2 linked regions of the Roseibium sp. Sym1 genome follow. The protein of the gene in region 1 interacts with the protein of each later gene in a pairwise test. Links are inferred from orthologs where the notes say so. Each region holds a gene or a part of one and is shown on either strand. Other genes may lie near its edges. The genes, in order: trkA and ptsN.

Region 1 (10,121 bases):
GGAATCGGGGACCGGCAAGGAGCTTGTCGCACGTGCGCTGCATGACTACGGCAAGCGTCGCAACGGTCCCTTCGTTGCCATCAACATGGCGGCCATCCCGCGTGACTTGATCGAGGCGGAACTGTTCGGGCACGAAAAAGGCGCCTTTACCGGCGCGCAGAACCGCAGCTCCGGACGCTTCGAACAGGCGGATGGCGGTACCCTGTTCCTGGACGAGATCGGGGACATGCCGATGGAGGCGCAGACGCGCCTGCTACGGGTCTTGCAGCAGGGTGAATACACCACCGTTGGCGGGCGTACGCCGATCAAGACGGATGTCAGGATCATTGCCGCAACCAACAAGGACCTGCGCCACCTGATCAATCAGGGGCTGTTCCGGGAAGATCTCTATTTCCGGCTCAACGTCGTGCCGATCCGGTTGCCGCCGCTGCGCGAGCGCGTCGAGGACATTCCCGATCTTGTCCGTCACTTCTTTTCGCTCGTGGAAAAGGAAGGCCTGCCGGCCAAACAGATCGATCAGGGGGCCTTGAACCTCCTGCGCCGTTACCGCTGGCCGGGCAATGTGCGCGAACTGGAAAACCTCGTTCGCAGGCTGGCCGCTCTTTATCCGCAGGACGTCATCAGTGAAAGCCTCCTTGAACAGGAACTGAGCCAGCCGACCGTTTCCTCGATGGAGGAGGAGACCCCGGAGAACGTCAATCTGGGAAGTTCGGTGGAACGTTACCTGTCGGGTTACTTCGATACTTTCGGGGAGGCCTTGCCGCCGCCCGGGCTCTATCACCGGATCCTTCGGGAGGTCGAATATCCCCTGATCAGTGCCGCGCTGGCGGCAACGCGCGGTAACCAGATCAAGGCGGCCGAACTCCTGGGCGTGAACCGGAACACCTTGCGCAAGAAGATCCGGGACCTGGACGTGCAGGTGATGCGTCTGAGCCGCTAGAGCATGCCGCGTTCATTCGGGCTCATTTGATCGGGACAATTTTGGTCACCAGCGAGAGGCGGTTTGTGCGCGGAGGTGTGCCACCGCCCGGCTGACCGACCCGCTCGCGGAAACGCGGCCGGTCCGGAGTGGCGTATGGACGAATTTTATTTGTTCCGGACCTGAAAGCCTTTCGTATTTTCAACAGGTTAATCAACCCGCTTTCGTCGTCCACCGCATTTTTTCAAGATGCCTTTTGCTCTGTCGCAATTTCGCAACATTGTGTGATAAGTTTGCCGCAAACTGGGAGTGCGCGTGCCCGGGTGCGTGCGTTCAAGGCGTTTGAGGCCGAATGATACTGGAATCTGAACAGCAGACCGTTGCGCAATCCAGCGCCGCCGGCAGGATCTGGCGACGCGTGGGGCTTGCCATCATGGTGGTGGCGCTCGTTTCCATCGGCGTCACCTTCGCCATTCTGATGGGGTTGACGTCGATCGACCCGACCCGTGATGTCATCATGACGGCGATGATGATCAATGGTGCGTTTGCCGCCATCCTGCTCGGCGTCATTGCCTTCGAGATCCTGAAACTCTGGCAGGCGCGCCAAAGGGGGCGTGCCGCCGCGCGCCTGCATGTGCGTGTCGTTGCCCTGTTCAGTCTGGTTGCGGCCGTGCCGGCCGTTCTCATGGCGATCCTTGCGGCGGTGACGCTCGACCGTGGCCTTGATCGCTGGTTCGAGGACCGCACCCGGCAAATCATAGACAACGCCCTGACGGTGGCGCAGGCCTACCTGCAGGAGCATGCCAGGGTGCTGCGCGGCGACCTGATCGCCATGACCAATGATGTCGACAGGGCAAAGGCGGTCTATGATTTCGAGCCGACACGATTTGACCAGTTCTTTGCGGCACAGGTGTCGTTGAGAGGCATTCTCGCCGCGTTTATCCTCAACGAGAACGGGGAGGTCGTGACGCGGGTCGTCCTCGACCCGAACGCGGAAGTTCCACTGCCACCCGCAGACAGTTTCTTCAAGGCAAAGTCAGGCGACCCCATCCTGATCGCTCCGGGCAGTTCCAATATCGTCGGCGGCGTGATGAAACTGTCCGCCTATGACGATTTCTACCTTTATGCCGTGCGCGCCATCGATCCGCGTGTGTTGGATTACCTTCGCCTCGCGGAAACCGGTGCGTCGCAATACCAGCAGATGGAAAACAGCCGCTTCGGCGTCCAGGTCGCCTTTGCACTGGTTTATCTGGGCGTCGCCCTGGTGCTGCTGTTGTCGGCAATCTGGATCGGTTTCGGGTTTGCCAACAAGCTGGTATCGCCGATCAGGGCGCTGATTTCGGCGGCGGACGATGTCTCCAAGGGAAATCTTGCCGTCAAGGTGCGGACCGAAAAGTCCGGCGGTGACCTGGCAAATCTCGGTGAAACCTTCAACAAGATGACCGGACAGCTACTTGGACAGAGAGACGCGCTTCTGGCCGCCAACGAGCAGATCGATCGCCGCAGGCGGTTCAACGAGGCTGTGCTGTCCGGTGTTTCGACGGGTGTGATCAGCGTGGATGACGAAGCCTCGATCATGCTGATCAACAGGTCCGCGCTTGAGCTTTTGCAACTGGACGAAGTGCAGATTCTGAACAAGCCGCTGGTTGAGGTCGTGCCCGAATTGACGGACTGTATCGCCCAGGTTCAGGCGAACGGCATTGAACGCCTGCCGGAAACCCAGGTCGAGATCACCCTGGACGGGCGGCTGCGAACGATCAACGTTCGCATCACCAGGGAACAGTCGACGCGGCGTGAACACGGGTTTGTCGTGACGCTTGATGACATCACGGACCTGGTCTCGGCACAGAGAAACTCGGCCTGGGCCGACGTCGCCCGGCGCATCGCCCACGAGATCAAGAATCCGCTGACGCCCATCCAGCTGTCGGCAGAGCGTATCCGGCGCCGGTACGGCAAGAAGATCGAGGACGACCGCGAAGTTTTCGATCAGTGCATCGACACGATTGTGCGCCAGGTCGGCGACATCGGTCAGATGGTGGACGAGTTTTCCTCCTTTGCCCGGATGCGCAAGCCGAACAAGGTGCCCGGCGACATGCGCGAAGCTGTCCGCGATGCCGCCTTCATGCAGTCGGTGGCCAATCCCGAGATCAGCGTGACCGCCGAAGTGCCCTCCGAAGCGGTGCCGGCTGTGTTCGACGCGCGTCTGGTCGGTCAGGCGCTGACGAATGTGATCAAGAACGCCACGGAGGCGGTGGCGGCGCGACCAGGTGACGAATTGCCCAAGGGCAAGGTGACGGCACGATTGTACACGGAAGAAACCAGCGGCGGAGACCGGGTTGTCGTCGATGTTATTGACAACGGGGTCGGGCTGCCTGAAGAAAACCGCGCACGGCTGCTGGAACCCTACATGACCACGCGGGAGAAGGGGACCGGCCTTGGCCTGGCCATTGTCCGCAAGATCCTGGAAGACCATGGGGGCGGTATCGAATTGCTCGACGCCCCCAAATCGAGCCCTGACGATACCGGAACCCTGGTTCGCTTGACCTTGGCTGCTCATGCCGAGGCAGAACCGGAAACAGAACCGCACAACCAGACAGTGACTGCCCATGGCGCATGATATTCTAGTCGTTGACGACGAAACAGACATTCGCGAGATGATCGCCGGCATCCTGGACGATGACGGCTACGGAACGCGCACCGCGCATGATTCCGACAGCGCCATCGCCGCCGTCAAGGAGCGCAAGCCTTCGCTGGTCATCCTGGACATCTGGCTGATGGGCAGCCGGTTGGACGGACTTGCGCTGCTCGACTTGTTCAAGGAGACGGATCCGGACTTGCCGGTGGTGATCATATCCGGCCACGGCAACATCGAGACGGCCGTTTCCGCGATCAAGCGCGGCGCCTACGACTATATCGAGAAACCGTTCAAGGCGGACCGGCTGATCCATATCGTCGAGCGCGCGCTGGAAGCCTCGAGCCTGAAGCGCGAGATCCGTGACCTGAAGCAGCGCAGTGGTGAAAGCAACGAGATCATCGGCAATTCGTCCGCCGCGCATAACCTGCGCCAGACCATTCAGAAAATTGCGGGCACCAACAGCCGTATCCTGATCGTCGGACCGTCCGGTGCCGGCAAGGAACAGGCCGCGCGCATGATCCATGACAGCTCACCGCGGGCAAAAAGCCCGTTCGTCGTGTTGAATGCCGCCACCATCACGCCCGCGCGCATGGAAGAAGAGCTGTTCGGCATCGAGGATGAAAACGGCAACCTGAGAAAGGTCGGCGCTCTGGAGGAAGCCCATGGCGGCACGCTCTATCTCGACGAGGTCGCCGACATGCCGGCCGAGACCCAGGGCAAGATCCTGCGAGTGCTGGTCGAGCAGAGCTTTTCGCGCGTGGGCGGCACCCAGAAGGTGCAAGTCGATATCCGGATCCTGTCCTCGACCTCCAAGAACCTGGAAGAGCATATTGCCTCGGGTCTTTTCCGGCAGGATCTGTATCACCGGTTGAGCGTGGTGCCGCTGCGTGTGCCCGGCCTTGCCGAGCGCCGCGAGGACATTCCGGTTCTGGTGCATCATTTCATGGACTACATCTCCGCGGCGTCGGGTATTCCGCTCAGGCCTATCGGAGATGACGCCATGGCGGTTCTGCAGACCCACGACTGGCCCGGCAACGTGCGCCAGTTGCGCAACAATGTGGAGCGATTGATGATCCTGAGCCGGGGCGAACCCGACAGCACGATCACGGCGGACTTGCTGCCGGCGGAAATCGGCGAGACGCTTCCCAACCTGCCGACGTCCGGGACCGGAGAGCATCTGATGTCGGTTCCCTTGCGCGAGGCGCGGGAGATTTTCGAGCGTGAATATCTTCAGGCGCAGATCAAGAGATTTGACGGCAACATCTCGCGCACGGCGGAATTTGTCGGTATGGAACGTTCCGCGCTTCACCGGAAGCTGAAAACCCTGGGCATGACCTGAGGTCTGGTGGACACCTGTAGGAAACGGCAGAGCGGGAAAGGGTTGTTCCCATGAAAATCGTGATTTGCGGCGCGGGGCAGGTCGGATACGGCATCGCGGAGCGTCTGGCTGCTGAACAGAACGATGTCTCGGTGATCGATTCCTCGCCGCAGCTGATCAACGCGATCGGTGACCAGCTCGACGTGCGCGGCTTTGTCGGCCACGGTGCGCATCCGGACATCCTGGCGCAGGCCGGTGCCGAGGAAGCGGACATGATCGTGGCGGTGACGCTCTACGACGAGGTCAACATGGTGGCCTGCCAGGTTGCCCATTCGCTGTTCAACGTCCCGACAAAGGTCGCCCGCATCCGTGCACAGTCGTATCTGCAGGGGCGCTGGCGCAACCTGTTTTCCCGCGACAACATGCCGATCGACGTGATCATCTCGCCGGAGATCGAGGTCGGCGAGATGGTTCTGCGGCGCCTTGCTCTGCCCGGCGCCGTCGAAACCGTCCGCTTTGCCGACGACCAGGTGGTCGTGGTCGGCATCATCTGCGAGGAAGACTGTCCGGTGGTCGACACGCCCTTGCGCCAGCTGACGGAACTCTTTCCCGATCTGGGTGCGGTCGTTGTCGGTCTCTACCGCAACAATCGCCTGTTCGTGCCCAAGAGCAGCGATTCCATCCTGACCGGTGACCTTGCTTATGTGGTTGCGCGCCGGGATCAGGTGCGGCGCACGTTGAGCATCTTCGGTCACGAGGAACCCGAGGCCGCCAAGGTCGTGATCGCCGGCGGCGGCAATATCGGTCTCTATGTCGCCAAGGCCCTCGAGCAACGTCAGTCGGGCACGAAGATCAAGCTGATCGAAGCCTCGCGCGAACGGGCCATGGCCGTTGCCGACGACCTCAAACGCTCGGTTATCCTGCACGGCAGTGCTCTCGACCAGACCATTTTGAGCGAAGCCGATGCCGGTGACGCCGACACGATGGTGGCGCTGACCAACGAGGATGAGGTCAATATCCTGTCCTCCGTCATGGCCAAGAAGCTCGGCTGCAAGCGCTCGCTGTCGCTTCTGAACAATCCGAGTTATCCCGCCTTCGCGAACGCGCTCGGCATCGACGCCTTCATAAATCCGCGCGCGGTGACGATCTCGCGGATCCTGCAGCATGTGCGGCGCGGGCGGATCAGGGGCGTGCATTCCCTGCAAAACGGTGCGGCGGAGATCGTCGAGGCCGAAGCGCTGGACACATCCCCCCTGGTCGGCAAGCCGTTGCGGGTGATTGATCTTCCGTCCGGAATTCGCGTTGGCGCGGTTTTTCGGGGCGGCAAGGTCCTCACCCCCGACGGTGATCTGCAGATCCAGGCTCAGGACAGGATCGTGATCTTTGCGGTTGCGAACCGGGTCCGCCAGGTTGAGCAGATGTTCCGCGTCAGCCTTGACTTCTTTTAAGGCACGGCGCCGGTTTTCAGGCCTTGCATTTACCTGACCATAAGGTCAAAATTTCAAGTCAAACCAATCGGTTCGCCCAGAACCCGCCATTTGGAGGCCCCATGAGCCGGATTGCCTATGTCAACGGTCAGTATGTACGTCACGCGGATGCCGCGGTGCATGTGGAAGACCGGGGCTATCAGTTTGCCGACGGTGTTTACGAGGTTTGCGAAGTCTGGCAAGGCAACATTGTCGATGCCCCGCGGCATCTGGACCGGCTTGGCCGGTCCTTGAGCGAATTGCGCATCGACTGGCCGATGACGCGCAGCGCCGTGGATTTCGTCCTGCATCAGGTTGTCCGTCGAAACCGCGTCCGCAACGGGCTTGTTTATATCCAGGTGACACGCGGTGTTTCCAAGCGCGATCACTTTTTCCCGCCGGAGGAGGTTGCTCCGTCGATCGTCGTCACGGCGCGGTCCACCAATCCAGCCGCGGCAGCTGCCCAGGCCGCCCAGGGCATTGCAGTCGTCAGTTACCCGGAGAACCGCTGGCCGCGGGTTGATATCAAGACCGTCGCACTGCTACCGAATGTGCTGGCCAAGCAGAACGCCAAGGAACATGGCGGCAAGGAAGCCTGGTATGTGGATGCCGACGGCTTCGTTACCGAGGGCGGATCGACCAATGCCTGGATCGTTACCAAGGACGGCGCCGTGGTGACACGGCCGGCCGATAGCGGTATCCTGCGCGGCATCACGCGCGCTGTGGTCCTGGACATTATCCAAAAGGAAGGGCTGACCTTTGAGGAAAGGCCGTTTAGCCTGGAAGAGGCCTTTGACGCGAAGGAAGCTTTTGTCACGGCGGCGACCAGCGTCGTTATGCCGGTGACACGTGTGGACGGCAAAATGATCGGAAACGGGCATCCCGGTTCCGTCGCTACCCGATTGCGCGAACTCTTCCATACTGCTACTGATTTGCAGGCGGTATGATTCGATTGGCCTTATTGGCTGCGAAAAACGAGACAATGACGGGCCGAGGCAGACGGTCCTGACTGGTGGGCAAGACAAAAGGCGGATGGTCCGCAAAGTCTAAGCTTTTGAAGTTCAATGGCTTTTGACGGCAGGCCGCTTAAACGCCGGATGCTCGGCCGCATCCGGGGCAAATAGGATAAAAAGACTGATGGCTGAGCGCGCACAAAATCTTCAAGACACTTTTCTTAATCACGTTCGCAAACAAAAAACTCCTCTGACGATTTTCCTCATCAATGGTGTGAAATTGCAGGGCGTGGTCACCTGGTTTGACAACTTCTGTGTCCTGCTACGCCGTGACGGGCACTCGCAGCTGGTGTACAAACACGCGATTTCCACGATAATGCCCAATGGTCCTGTTCAACTGTTCGACCAGGCAGAGGAAAACGCTGAAAAGGCAAGCTGATTGAAACCGAAGTCTCGCGCGGACGATTTCTCTAAATCAAACGGTTCCGAGGAGCCGGGTCAAAAATCGCTGAGATTGAAGAATACTGGGGTGGACCGTCTGCCCCAGCCTTTTCGTGCGATGATCATCGAACCGGTCCTGCTGACGCGGGATGCCGCCCAGTCGGACCTGCGCGGCAATCGCAGCCCGGAAGCCCGGCTGGAAGAAGCCATCGGACTGAGCGCCGCGATCAACCTGACCATCCTTCATTCGGGCGTCGTCAAGATCAACAATCCGAAGCCGGCAACGCTGTTCGGCGAGGGCAAGGTTGCGGAACTCGCTGGAATCGTGGCCAGCGAGGATCTCGATCTTGTGGTCATCGATCACCCGCTATCACCCGTGCAACAGCGCAATCTGGAACGGCGCCTGAAAACCAAGGTGATCGACCGGACCGGTCTCATCCTTGAAATCTTTGGTGATCGCGCGCGCACCAAGGAAGGCCGTCTGCAGGTCGATCTCGCGCATCTGACCTGGCAGAAGAGCCGACTGGTGCGGTCCTGGACCCACCTGGAACGCCAGCGCGGCGGCGCCGGTTTCATGGGCGGTCCGGGCGAAACGCAGATCGAGGCCGACCGCCGCCAGATCCAGGAACGCATCATCGCGCTGCAGAAGCAGCTCGAACAGGTGCGCCGGACCCGCGACCTGCACCGCAAGAAACGCAAGAAGATTCCTCAACCTGTCGTCGCCCTGGTCGGCTACACCAACGCCGGCAAGTCGACGCTGTTCAACCGGCTGACCGAATCCGATGTCTTCGCCAAGGACCTTTTGTTCGCGACGCTGGATCCCACCCTGCGCAAAGTGACGCTGCCTCATGGGCGCGAGGTGATCCTGTCCGACACGGTGGGCTTCATCTCTGATCTGCCGACCCATCTCGTTGCCGCCTTCCGGGCAACTTTGGAAGAGGTTCTGGAAGCGGACCTGATCCTGCATGTGCGCGACATTTCCCATCCGGACACGGATGCACAGGCCGAAGACGTCAAGAAGACACTCACCGATCTCGGCGTCGATGCCCTGACGGGAGCGCCTGTTGTCGAGGTCTGGAACAAGATCGACTGCCTCGATCCGGCCTACCGGGACAAGCTTCTCGAGGATGCCGGAGACGAGGGTCCGATTGCCCTTTCGGCATTGACGGGGGAGGGCATCGATCAGCTTTCGCAGCGGATCGATGCCTTCATGGCCCAGAATGACGACATTCTGACCGTGCGTATCCCGGTGGCGGAAGGCGCTTTGCTGGCCAGGCTCTACCAGATGGCGGAAGTGCTGGAACGAAACGATGCGGAGGATTTCGTGACCGCCGAGGTTCGGGTCACGGACAAGCAGCGCGGGCCGTTCCGGGAAACCTTCGCCGCCTTCATCGACGGCTGATCAGCGTTTCTTGGCCGCCTGCCAGGCCGCTTCCATCTCGTCCAGGGACATCTTTTCCAGTGTGGTGCCGTTTGCATCGGCATGGGCCTCGATGGCGGCAAAGCGCTTGCGGAATTTCCGGTTTGTCCTGCGCAGGGCCTCTTCCGGGTCGATGTCGAGATGGCGGGCCAGATTTGCGAGTGCGAACAGCGTGTCGCCGAGTTCGTCGGTCATGCGGTCCCTGTCCGGCGTGCCCCTGGCAAGTTCCTCGTCGAGTTCATGGGTTTCCTCGCGGATCTTGTCGAGCACCAACCGGGCGTCGTTCCAGTCGAAACCGACCCTCGAGGCCCGGCGCTGCAGCTTGTCGGCTTCCTGAAGGGCGGGGAAGGCGGTCGGCACGTCGTCGAGAAACCCTTTTCGTTCCTCCACAAGACCGAGGGCTTCACGGGCGGCGCGCTTTTCGGCGCGTTCCTCGGCCTTGATCCGTTCCCAGATGCCCTTGACCAGCTCCGGCTTTTCGCCGTTTTCATCGCCGAAGACATGCGGATGGCGCCGGATCAGCTTCTTCGTGATCGCCTCGACCACGTCGCCGAAATCGAAATGCTCGTCCTCCTCGGCCATGCGGGCGTGGTAGACCACCTGCAGCAGAAGGTCCCCGAGCTCCTCGCGCAGCTCCACAAGATCGTTCTTGGCAATCGCGTCGGCGACCTCATAGGCCTCTTCAAGCGTATAGGGCGCGATGGTCGCAAAATCCTGCTCCAGATCCCAGGGACAACCGGTCACGGGCGTTCTGAGCGCGGCCATGATTTCGATAAGGCGGGAAATGTCGCGACTGGGGGTCATTGTTAATCCAGTTTCAGAAGAAGAGTCGAGCTAACTCAGCCAGAGTTTTAATTTGATATACGAGATCATTATCGCACCACAGAACCCCAGGATGGCGACAACCACAGTAAAAAGTTTTGCAGAGTTGCTTTGGCGTTTAATAACTCCATTGGCTGTCCGCCTTAC
Region 2 (10,088 bases), 4.4 Mb from region 1 along the record:
GGGGGATGGTTCCGCGGACGTGATCCAGATCTCGAAAGGACAGACCGATGCCCCGAACCTCCGGACCTTGTTCACGGACCCGTCGAAACCCAAGATTTTTCACTTTGCCAGGTTTGATGTTGCCGTGCTCCGGCACTATCTGAACATCCAGGTCACGCCGGTCTGGTGCACCAAGATCGCTTCCAAGCTGGTGCGCACCTATACGGACCGGCACGGATTGAAGGATATCACAAGGGAGCTGCTCGGCGTCGAGCTGTCCAAGCAGCAGCAGAGTTCGGACTGGGCGGCGGAGGCCCTGAGTGATGCTCAGCTGGCGTATGCGGCCTCGGATGTGCTGCATTTGCATGCTTTGAAGGAAAAACTGGAATTCATGCTGGACCGGGAAGACCGCGGCCAAATTGCCCGGGCCTGTTTCGAGTTTCTTCCCGTTCGGGCCGAACTCGACCTCAAGGGCTGGGAAGAAACGGACATCTTCGCCCATTCGTAACCGGTTGCGGACCGGATATTTCGCTGCTCGAGCCACGCAGTTTCGGAGACCTTGTTGAGCGCTGTCACAGACCTTTCCGGAGGAGCTTCCCTCAAGCGGCCCCTCAGCCGGGCGCAAAGGACGGCGCGCCGCCACAGCATCGCCGTGCATGTTTTGCGCTGGCTGCTTCCCGGTGCCGGCCTTCTGATACTCGCGGGCATGATCGGGCTGGTGGTCCTGTTCAACATCCTGAGCGGGTTCGGCGCGACCAACATGATGCTGACCAGCGAGGGTCTGGTCATGGACCAGCCGGAACTGTCGGGCCATGACGGAGAGCGCTCCTACAAGGTGACGGCCACCCGGGCCATTCAGAGGCTCAGCGATCCGCGCATTATCGATCTGGAGACGATCCGGGCCAATATCGTGCTCAGCAAGGACCAGAGTGCCCAGATCATCGCGCTGAAGGGGACCTACAACAACGCTGTCGAAACCCTCAGGCTTTATGAAGGTATCCAGCTGGAGTGGAGTGAAGGCTACACTGTGGATCTGGCCGAGGTGCAAATCGATCTCAACAACGGCGCGCTGTCGACATCGGAGCCCGTCTCCATCCGGTCGGAACAGGGCCATGTTGTGTCCGGCAAACTCGATTATGATCAGGCCAAGGGAATCGTCCGTTTTTCAGATGGCATAAAGATGACGCTCAACCCGGCTTCGCAAGGACAATAGGCAATGACATTTTTCAAACGCTTGATGATCGCGTCCGCAGCGGTCCTGATTGCCGGGACCGCACAGGCGCAGACTTTTTCCGACGCTTTTGCAGGCTTCGGTGCGAATGATGGTGATCCGATCGACATCGAGGCCAGCGAGCTTCGCGTCGAGGACAACAACAACACCGCGACATTTGTCGGCGATGTGGTGGTGACCCAGGGCGAGACCAGCCTGAAGACCCAGCGCCTCAAGGTGTTCTATATCGGATCGGGGTCGGAGCAGGCACAGGAAAGCGCGGTTCAGCAGCGGATTTCGCGTCTGGAAGCGGCCGGCGGGGTCTTTATTACCTCCAAGGACCAGACCGCGCGTGGCGATGCGGCCAGTTTCGACATGACCCGTGAGGTCATGGTGATGACCGGCAAGGAGGTCGTCTTGAGCCAGGGACCCAACGTGGTGGTGGGCAAGAAGCTCACCGTGAACCTGAAAACCGGCCAGGCCAACCTGACAGCCGGGGGCGGCAACGTGTCTGGCCAGGGCAATGGCGGTGGCCGCGTGAAAGTGCGCATCCAGCCCAACAGCGTTCAGGAAGGCAATTAAGTTCGGTTGGTTTATTATTGATTGCGGAGCCGACTCGACAGCCGGGCCTGCAGACCTTATGTGAAGCCGCGGCAACCAATGCATGGACAGCGCATCAGTGAATAGAATTCCACCGGACGATAGTGGCCTGCAAGGGGGCATCCCAGGTTCCGCCCCGGAGGCGGAAGACCTGAGCCAGGCGCTGGTCGTTGATGGGATCGGCAAGACTTACGGCCGCCGTCAGGTGGTCAAATATGTCAGCCTGTCCGTGAAACCCGGAGAGGCGGTCGGCCTGCTCGGTCCGAACGGTGCCGGGAAAACCACCACGTTCTACATGATCACCGGGTTGATCCGTCCGGACCAGGGGCAGATTTCCCTCGAAGGCTTCAACATCACCCGGATGCCCATGTATCGCAGGGCGCGCCTGGGGATCGGCTATCTGCCACAGGAAGCGTCGATTTTCCGCGGCCTTACCGTGGAGGAAAACATCCGGGCCGTGCTGGAGGTGATCGAGCCGGACCGGCACAAGCGCCGCGAAGAACTCGATTCGCTGCTGGCGGAATTCGGGCTGACCCATTTGCGCAGGTCGCCGAGCATCGCGCTGTCCGGCGGTGAACGCCGCCGGGTGGAAATCGCGCGGGCCCTGGCCAGCCGTCCTTCCTTCATGCTGCTCGACGAACCCTTTGCCGGGATCGATCCGATCGCTGTCGGCGACATCCAGCAGCTGGTGCGTCACCTGACGCAGCGCGGTATCGGCGTGCTCATCACCGATCACAATGTGCGCGAAACCCTCGGCCTGATCGACCGGGCCTACATTATCGCCGCCGGCGAGGTGCTCACCGAGGGGCTGCCCCAGGAAATCGTCACCAATCCGGACGTGCGCCGGCTTTATCTGGGTGAACAGTTTACGCTCTGATGACAGTTTGTCCGCTAGGCTATACACTCGGTTTGCAATAAAGAAGCAAGAAGCAGACCAAGTCGGTACAGCGGGCAACCAAGAGTCAGATGGCCATTTCAACAAAGCTGGAGATGCGGCAGAGCCAGTCACTGGTGATGACGCCGCAGTTGATGCAGGCGATCAAGCTTCTGCAGATGTCCAACCTTGACCTGGTCTCCTATGTCGAAGCCGAACTGGAACGCAATCCGCTCCTGGAAAAGGGCGAGGCCGGCGAGGCCGCGCCGGAGAGCGGTAGCGGCGCGGAAGGTCAGGCCGACACCTATGCCGAGGCGTCCGAACCGCAGGGCGGCAGCACGGACGAGCCTGGCTCCGGCGACTGGATGCAGAACGATCTGGAGACCGGGTCGGAAGCCATCGCCTCGCGCATGGACACGGATCTCGGAAATGTATTCCCGGACGAGCCCGGCGTCCCCGCCTCGCCTGATCCCGCCATATTGAAGGCTGGCGACAGCTACAAGAATGTTTCCAGCGGAGGCGGCTCCGAGGACTATAACCTGGAAGCCTTTGTCGCGGACGAAGCGTCCCTGGTGACCTCGCTGGAAGAGCAGATGCACCTGGCGCTGAACGACGAAGCCGACAAGCTGATAGCCGGTCATCTCATCAACTCCCTGGACGAGAATGGCTATCTCTATCTCGACCTCGAAGAGACGGCCGAGCTGCTCGGTGTCGGTCTCGACCGTTTGGAACGTGTGCTCGCCGTGCTTCAGACCTTCGAGCCCGCGGGTGTCTTCGCCCGCAATCTTGCCGAATGCCTGAAGCTGCAGCTGATCGACAAGAACCGGTACGACCCGGCCATGGAAGCGTTGATCGACAACATCGAATTGCTGGCCAAGCGGGATCTCGCCGGTCTCAGGAAGGTCTGTGCCGTCGACGAGGAGGATCTTGTCGAGATGATCGCCGAGATCCGCGCGCTGGATCCAAAGCCGGGCAGTGTCTTCGGGTCTTCCCTGGTCCAGCCGGTTGTCCCGGATGTGTTCGTCCGGCCCGCCAATGACGGCACCTGGGCCCTGGAACTGAATTCGGACACGCTGCCCAAGGTGCTCGTGAACCAGACGTATTTTGCCAAGGTCATCAAGACGGCGCGCAATGAAACCGAGAAGGAATACCTGACCGACTCCCTGCAGACGGCCAACTGGCTGGCCAAGAGCCTGGATCAGCGGGCCAGGACGATCCTCAAGGTCTCGACCGAGATCGTCCGGCAGCAGGACGGCTTTCTGACCTACGGCATCGCGCATCTCAGGCCCCTCAACCTGAAGACCGTCGCCGAAGCCATCGGCATGCACGAATCAACGGTCAGCCGGGTGACGTCGAACAAGTTCATGGCGACACCGCGGGGCATCTACGAGCTGAAATATTTCTTTTCCTCCGCCATTTCGGCGACGGTCGGCGGGGATGCCCATTCCGCCGAGTCGGTGCGGCACAAGATCAGGCAGCTGATCGATGCCGAGGACCCGAAGGCCATTCTGTCCGACGACACGATTGTCAAAATTATGAAGGATGAGGGGATCGACATTGCCCGCAGGACGGTCGCCAAATATCGCGAAGCCATGAAAATCGGCTCTTCCGTTCAGAGACGCCGCGAGAAAAACAGCAAACTGTAGTTACCTGGCGACTGCTTCCCGGGGCGGGCAGGCGCAACAATCGTAACGTTTCCGAGATTTCCACGGAAACAATACCATGAAACTACATGCTTTCTTCTGAACATTGTTGCGAGAATTCATATTCAATTGACTCTTTGATCCGGCGCAATTATAGGACCGCCCTCGTGGCGTAAACAGGGGATGGCGCTTCGGCGCTGACTGGTCCATTCTGTAGGCTTGAAACGTATCGCGTTTCAGCACCGGCGAACGCCGGTGACCCGTCGGTCAATAGAAAAAGAAGAGGTCCCCATGGCTTTGCGGATTTCGGGTAAGAACGTGGATGTGGGCGATGCAATGCGCGAACACATCACAGACCGAATCGAAGACGCGCTGGAAAAATATTTTACAGGCGGCTTCACAGGCCACGTCACGCTCAGCAGGGAGGGCACCGGCTTCAAGTCGGAATGCAGCCTGCACCTGGACACCGGAATTGTACTTCAAGTGTCCGCGCAGGATCAGGACCCGCGCAACAGCTTCGATCAGGCTGCTGACAAGATCGAGAAACGGTTACGGCGCTACAAGCGCAAGCTGAAGGACCATCACGGTCACAACGGCCACGAACGGGAGGCCATGGAGGCGGCATCTTACGTGCTTGCCTCGCCCGAGGAAGACGAGGAAGTGCCTGCGGATTTCAACCCGCTGGTGATTGCCGAGACTTCCGCGAAAGTCAAAACGATGACCGTCGGCATGGCGGTCATGGAGCTGGATCTGACTGAAGCGCCTGTCGTGATGTTCAAAAATGCGGCAAATGGCGGTGTCAATGTTGTTTATCGCCGGGCTGATGGCAATATTGGCTGGATAGACCCAGCCCTGGTGGCCAGCGAGGCCGCCGAATAGTGATGCGGACGGGACCGGCTTCCTTCGGGAAGCCGGCTTCCGAAACGAGTAGGCGAACTAATGGATCTTAGTGATCTTCTGGGTAAAGATGCAGTGATTGCCGGCCTGAAGGCCAAGAGCAAGAAACAGGCAATCCAGGAACTTTCCGCCAAGGCGGCAGAGCTGACCGGCCTTTCCGAGCGGGAAATCTTCGACACGCTTCTTCAGCGTGAGCGACTGGGCTCCACGGGTGTGGGCCACGGCATCGCAATCCCCCATGGCAAGCTGACACGACTGGACCGTCTCGTCGGCCTGTTTGCGAAACTGGACAAGCCGGTGGACTTTGATGCGCTCGATGATGAGCCTGTGGACCTGGTCTTTCTGCTGCTCGCGCCCGAAGGGGCCGGCGCCGATCACCTGAAGGCGCTTGCCAGGATCGCGCGCCAGCTGCGCGATGCGTCGGTCACCCAGGAAGTGCGTGCCTCGTCGGACACCCAGGAAATCTACGACCTCCTGACTCAGCCGCTGGCATCGTCCAACGCGGCTTGATCGGGTTCAATTTCCTAAATGCAAAAAGACCGGCCAGGGGCCGGTCTTTTTGCTTTTGTGTGTTGCGCCCTGTCGCTACGCCTCGGCTGGCTTGGCGTCGCCCTGAACCAGGTCCGGTTCGCCCGAGACGGCCGCGGGGCCCTTGGCGAGAGCGGGCAGGTGCAGGTCCAGCAATTCTTCAGGCGGCGCGGTTTCCTCGGGAATGCGCCACAGGGTCGAGCGGATGGCGATGTTGCCGAGTGTGCGCGTGGAGGTGGCAACCGCGATCAGGCCCGCCAGCAGCGGTCCGATGGCGACCGGGACGACCGGCCACACAAGGGCGATGTCCTGACCGGACAGCCAGGCCAGCCCAGCGAGGCCGAACAGGGTCTGCGGCCACAGTTTTTGCAGGGCCAACGGCACCGGCAGGCGCTGCACGCCCCTGGCCTGTGCGCCCCAACCGATTGTCTTGCCGAAGATCAGTCCGCCCATGAACAGTGTGTGAGCAACGGCCATGATCGGTGCCAGCATGGCGGCGTAGAGGATCTCGGCGCCGACGCTCACGAGCACACGCAGGGGGCCGCCAAAGGCCTTCCTCAGATCCTTGCGCGCCAGCACATCCGCCACGGTTGCCAGTTTCGGCGCGAACACCATTGTCAGCACGGTGAAGAACACGGCGGCTCCCGTGTCCGCCCTGTAGGGCATGTAATCGGTGACCATGCCGAGCACTGCTGCCCCGGTCATGAAACCGATCCAGGCGGGAGAGCCGAGGAACATCAGGATGGCCAGCACCAGCTGCGCGCGGCTGACGGGCTTCAGGCCGGGCATGCCGACGAGGCGGCGGTACTGCAGGTTGCCCTGGCACCAGCGCAGGTCACGGCGGATGAACTCCAGGAGATGCGGCGGATTGGCCTCGTAGCTGCCGGTTTCCAGCGGCAGCACGCGGACCTCATAACCCGCCCGGCGCATCAGCACCGCTTCCACCTGGTCGTGGGACAGGATTGTTCCCGAAAGGGGGCCCTTGCCCGGCAGTTCCGGCAGGCGGCAATGGTCCTTGAAAGGCTGGATCCTCAGGATGGCATTGTGTCCCCAGTAGGGACCGCAGTCTCCCTGCCACCAGGCGCTGCCGATCGTGTAGGAGCGCATGCCCAGGCGCATGCCGAACTGGAAAACCCGTGCAAAGGCGCTGTCGGTCGGCAGGCCGACCACCAGGCTCTGCAGGATGCCGATTTTCGGGTTGATTTCCATGCGCCGCACCAGGCCGGTGATCGCATCGGCGGACATGTAGCTGTCTGCATCGAGCACAAGCGCGAAGTCATGCTGGTCGCCCCAGCGGTCGCAGAAGTCCTCGACATTACCGGCCTTGAAGCCCTTGTTGTTGCTGCGGCGACGGTAGATCACCTCCATCTTGCCCGCGAATCGCTCCTGGAGCCGCGCCGCCATCTGCTGTTCCTGGAGGGCAATGTCGTCCATGTCGGTATCGCTGAGGACGTAAAGCGTGAAATGTCCGGCCTGCCCGGCGCGCACAAGGCGCGTGACCATGGAGCTCAGATTGGTCTCGAGGCTTTCGGCATCCTCGTTGCGGACACAGGAGAGCAATGCCGTCGAGCTGGTCAGCGGCCGTGCCGCATCGCCGTGATCGATCGGGCAGACCGCCGTCACCGGGTTCCGGGAAAACCGCATCACGAAAAGGCCGATCACCGCGTTCCAGAAACCGATGATGGTCCAGGGCAGCGTCACCAGGAAGCAGGCGAGAATGAACAGGTCGAGAGGCGTGTAACCGCCGGGCGACAGGGTCAGGGCCATCAGGGCGGCAAGCCCGGCAAAGCTGGTGGCGAGGAGGGTGGCGAAGAAAATGCGCCTGGTGGTCATGGCAGCGGTTGATCCTTTGAATACAGGCATGTCAAACACTCGAAACATTTTTTTGACTTTCAATCGCGGCGATCATCGCAATAGTGCGCATGTCAAAATGTCCTAAAATTGACAGACCCAGGGTTGATGACCGGAGAGGATAGAGCATGACCGCAGAAGCACCGGTGACGCGCGGCACAGGCGATGCACGGGCGCTGTGGTACACCGGACCTGGGCAATGCGGGCTTGAACCCGCGGCCCGCAGTCAATTGCAGCCCGGTGACGTTCTGGTGCAGACGCTTTTCAGCGGTATCAGCCGGGGCACCGAAGGACTCGTGTTGCGTGGAGAGGTTCCGATGAGCGAATGGCAGCGCATGCGAGCGCCCTTTCAGGCCGGCGACTTCCCCTTTCCGGTGAAATACGGTTACGCCAATGTCGGAAGGGTTCTTGACGGGAACCCCGCACTTGCCGGCCGCGTTGTATTTTCGCTCTATCCGCATCAAACCGTCTTTGCTCTCCCGTCAGACGCCTGTGTGCCGGTTCCGGACGGCGTCCCTGCCGAACGTGCTGTTCTGGCGGCGAATATGGAAACGGCACTTAACGCTTTATGGGACGGAAAACCATCACCTGGGGATCACATCTGCGTGGTTGGCGGTGGTGCCGTCGGCCTCCTGACCGCATACGTTGCCGGGCGGCTGCCTGGATCAAAAGTGACGCTGGTCGATACCAATCCGGGCCGGGCCGCCGTCGCGGAGGCTCTGGGGATCGGCTTTGCGCTTCCGGAGGCGGCACCGGTCGACCAGGATCTGGTCTTTCATGCCAGCGCGACCTCGGCCGGTCTTGCAACAGCCTTGAAATGTGCGGGGGACGGCACGTCCATCGTCGAGATGAGCTGGTATGGCGAGGCAGATGTTCAGGTGCCGCTGGGGGCGGATTTCCATTGCCGCCGTTTGAAGCTGGTCTCCAGCCAGGTCGGCACCATTCCCGCGGACCGGCAGGCGCGTTGGACCTACCGGCGGCGCCTGCAAACGGCGCTGTCGCTGCTGGAGGATCCCGCGCTCGACAGGCTGATCAGCCACCGGATCGATTTTGAAGACCTGCCGGAGCGTCTTCCCGAAGTGTTGAACAAGACGTCAGATGTTCTGGCGGCATTGGTTGTGTATGACCGCGACGCCGGCCAAGCAGCCTGAGACCACCCAAGAAAACAGATATTTCAGGACGAGAGATATGTTTGCAGTAGAAGTACGCGACCACGTGATGATTGCCCATTCCTTCAAGGGCGAGCTCTTCGGCCCGGCCCAGGCGCTGCACGGGGCGACGTTTGTCATCGACGCGGCCTTCCTGGCCGAGAGCCTCGATGCCAATGGCGTGGTGATCGACATCGGCCGTGCGCATGAAGCCCTGAAGGAAGTGCTGGAGCCGCTCAACTACAAGAACCTCGACGAGGTGCCGGAGTTTGCCGGCATCAACACCACGACCGAATTCCTGACCAGGCATGTCCACGACCACCTGGCAGGTGCCGCGCGCGACAACCGGCTCGGCCGGCCGGGGACAGAGCTCGCCTCCATCCGGGTGACGATTTCGGAATCCCACGTGGCACGGGCCTGGTACGAAGCAGCGATCTGATCCGGTGATGCCCACCGTCTTTTTTGCCTATCCCGGCGACCTGGAAACACCGACCGGCGGCTACGGCTATGACAGGCGCATTGTCTCCGGCCTGCGCGAACTTGGCTGGCAGGTGCGGCTTGTTCCGTTGGGCGACGGATTTCCCTATCCGGCGGCCGAAACGCTTCGCGGAGCGGCCGACAAGCTGGCCGCGCTGCCGGACGCTACGCTTGTTGTCGTGGACGGTCTGGCGTTCGGCGTTCTGGACAAGGCCGCAGCCACCGAGGCCGGCCGTCTTCGCCTGGTCGCCCTGGTCCATCATCCGCTTTGCCTGGAAAACGGACTTGATGAAGAGGGAGCTCAAGCGCTTCTGAAAAGCGAACGGGCGGCCCTGCGCCATGTCCGGCGTGTGATCGTCACCAGTCCGGCCACGGCGGCGCAGGTCCACGACCTGTTCGCGGTCCCGGAAGAACGGATCACGACGATCCTGCCGGGCACCGACAAGCCGGAGCCCTATGCGCGCCCGTCAAGCGACCTGGCAAGCGATGTGGTCAGGCTGCTCTCGGTCGGCACGATCGTACCGCGCAAGGGCTATGATCTCCTGTTTGACGCCCTGGCCGGTCTTGCCGGGCCGAACAGCGCAAACTGGCATCTGGACATCGTCGGCGGGAAGGACGCGGACCCGGCCTGCTACACGGCCCTGAAAAAGCAGATCGGCGCGCTCGGTCTGGATGGGCGGATCACGTTCCATGGTGCGGTCGCTCAGCAGCGCCTGCCCGGTTTTTACCGCGCGGCCCATGTCTTCGTCCTGGCCAGCCGCTACGAGGGCTACGGCATGGCCTATACCGAAGCGCTCGCCCATGGTCTGCCGGTGATCGGCAGCGGCGGTGGTGCTGTGCGGGACACCCTGCCGGAGGGGGCCGCGATCTATTGCGGTACC

Evidence for each region.
Region 2: the proteins of trkA (region 1) and ptsN interact in binary tests that used the Escherichia coli proteins (3 or more experiments, as listed by UniProt). The link is inferred for Roseibium sp. Sym1 from one-to-one orthologs.

Annotation. Positions count from the first base shown.
Region 1 is NZ_CP114786.1:5,006,268-5,016,388, forward strand. The notes cover bases 4,182-7,131. They hold trkA (Trk system potassium transporter TrkA), read left to right. Parts: upstream 4,182-4,943; coding sequence 4,944-6,320; downstream 6,321-7,131. Other genes in these bases: ntrX (nitrogen assimilation response regulator NtrX), read left to right, coding at 4,182-4,893; O6760_RS23355 (D-amino-acid transaminase), read left to right, coding at 6,422-7,131. In the rest of the region: ntrC (nitrogen regulation protein NR(I)), read left to right, coding at 1-940; O6760_RS23340 (sensor histidine kinase NtrY-like), read left to right, coding at 1,272-3,536; more of ntrX, read left to right, coding at 3,526-4,181; more of O6760_RS23355, read left to right, coding at 7,132-7,285; RNA chaperone Hfq, read left to right, coding at 7,473-7,730; GTPase HflX, read left to right, coding at 7,851-9,134; mazG (nucleoside triphosphate pyrophosphohydrolase), read right to left, coding at 9,135-9,956. UniProt on the Escherichia coli protein: Part of the constitutive potassium transport systems TrkG and TrkH. May regulate the transport activity of TrkG and TrkH systems. Binds to NAD(+) and NADH.
Region 2 is NZ_CP114786.1:654,304-664,391, reverse strand. What follows is about bases 4,063-6,979. They hold ptsN (PTS IIA-like nitrogen regulatory protein PtsN), read left to right. Parts: upstream 4,063-5,245; coding sequence 5,246-5,713; downstream 5,714-6,979. Other genes in these bases: mdoH (glucans biosynthesis glucosyltransferase MdoH), read right to left, coding at 5,789-6,979; hpf (ribosome hibernation-promoting factor, HPF/YfiA family), read left to right, coding at 4,598-5,185; rpoN (RNA polymerase factor sigma-54), read left to right, coding at 4,063-4,309. In the rest of the region: O6760_RS03055 (ribonuclease D), read left to right, coding at 1-487; LPS export ABC transporter periplasmic protein LptC, read left to right, coding at 542-1,192; O6760_RS03045 (LptA/OstA family protein), read left to right, coding at 1,196-1,771; lptB (LPS export ABC transporter ATP-binding protein), read left to right, coding at 1,854-2,666; more of rpoN, read left to right, coding at 2,756-4,062; more of mdoH, read right to left, coding at 6,980-7,564; O6760_RS03015 (zinc-dependent alcohol dehydrogenase), read left to right, coding at 7,711-8,733; O6760_RS03010 (6-pyruvoyl trahydropterin synthase family protein), read left to right, coding at 8,771-9,169; O6760_RS03005 (glycosyltransferase family 4 protein), read left to right, coding at 9,177-10,088. UniProt on the Escherichia coli protein: Seems to have a role in regulating nitrogen assimilation.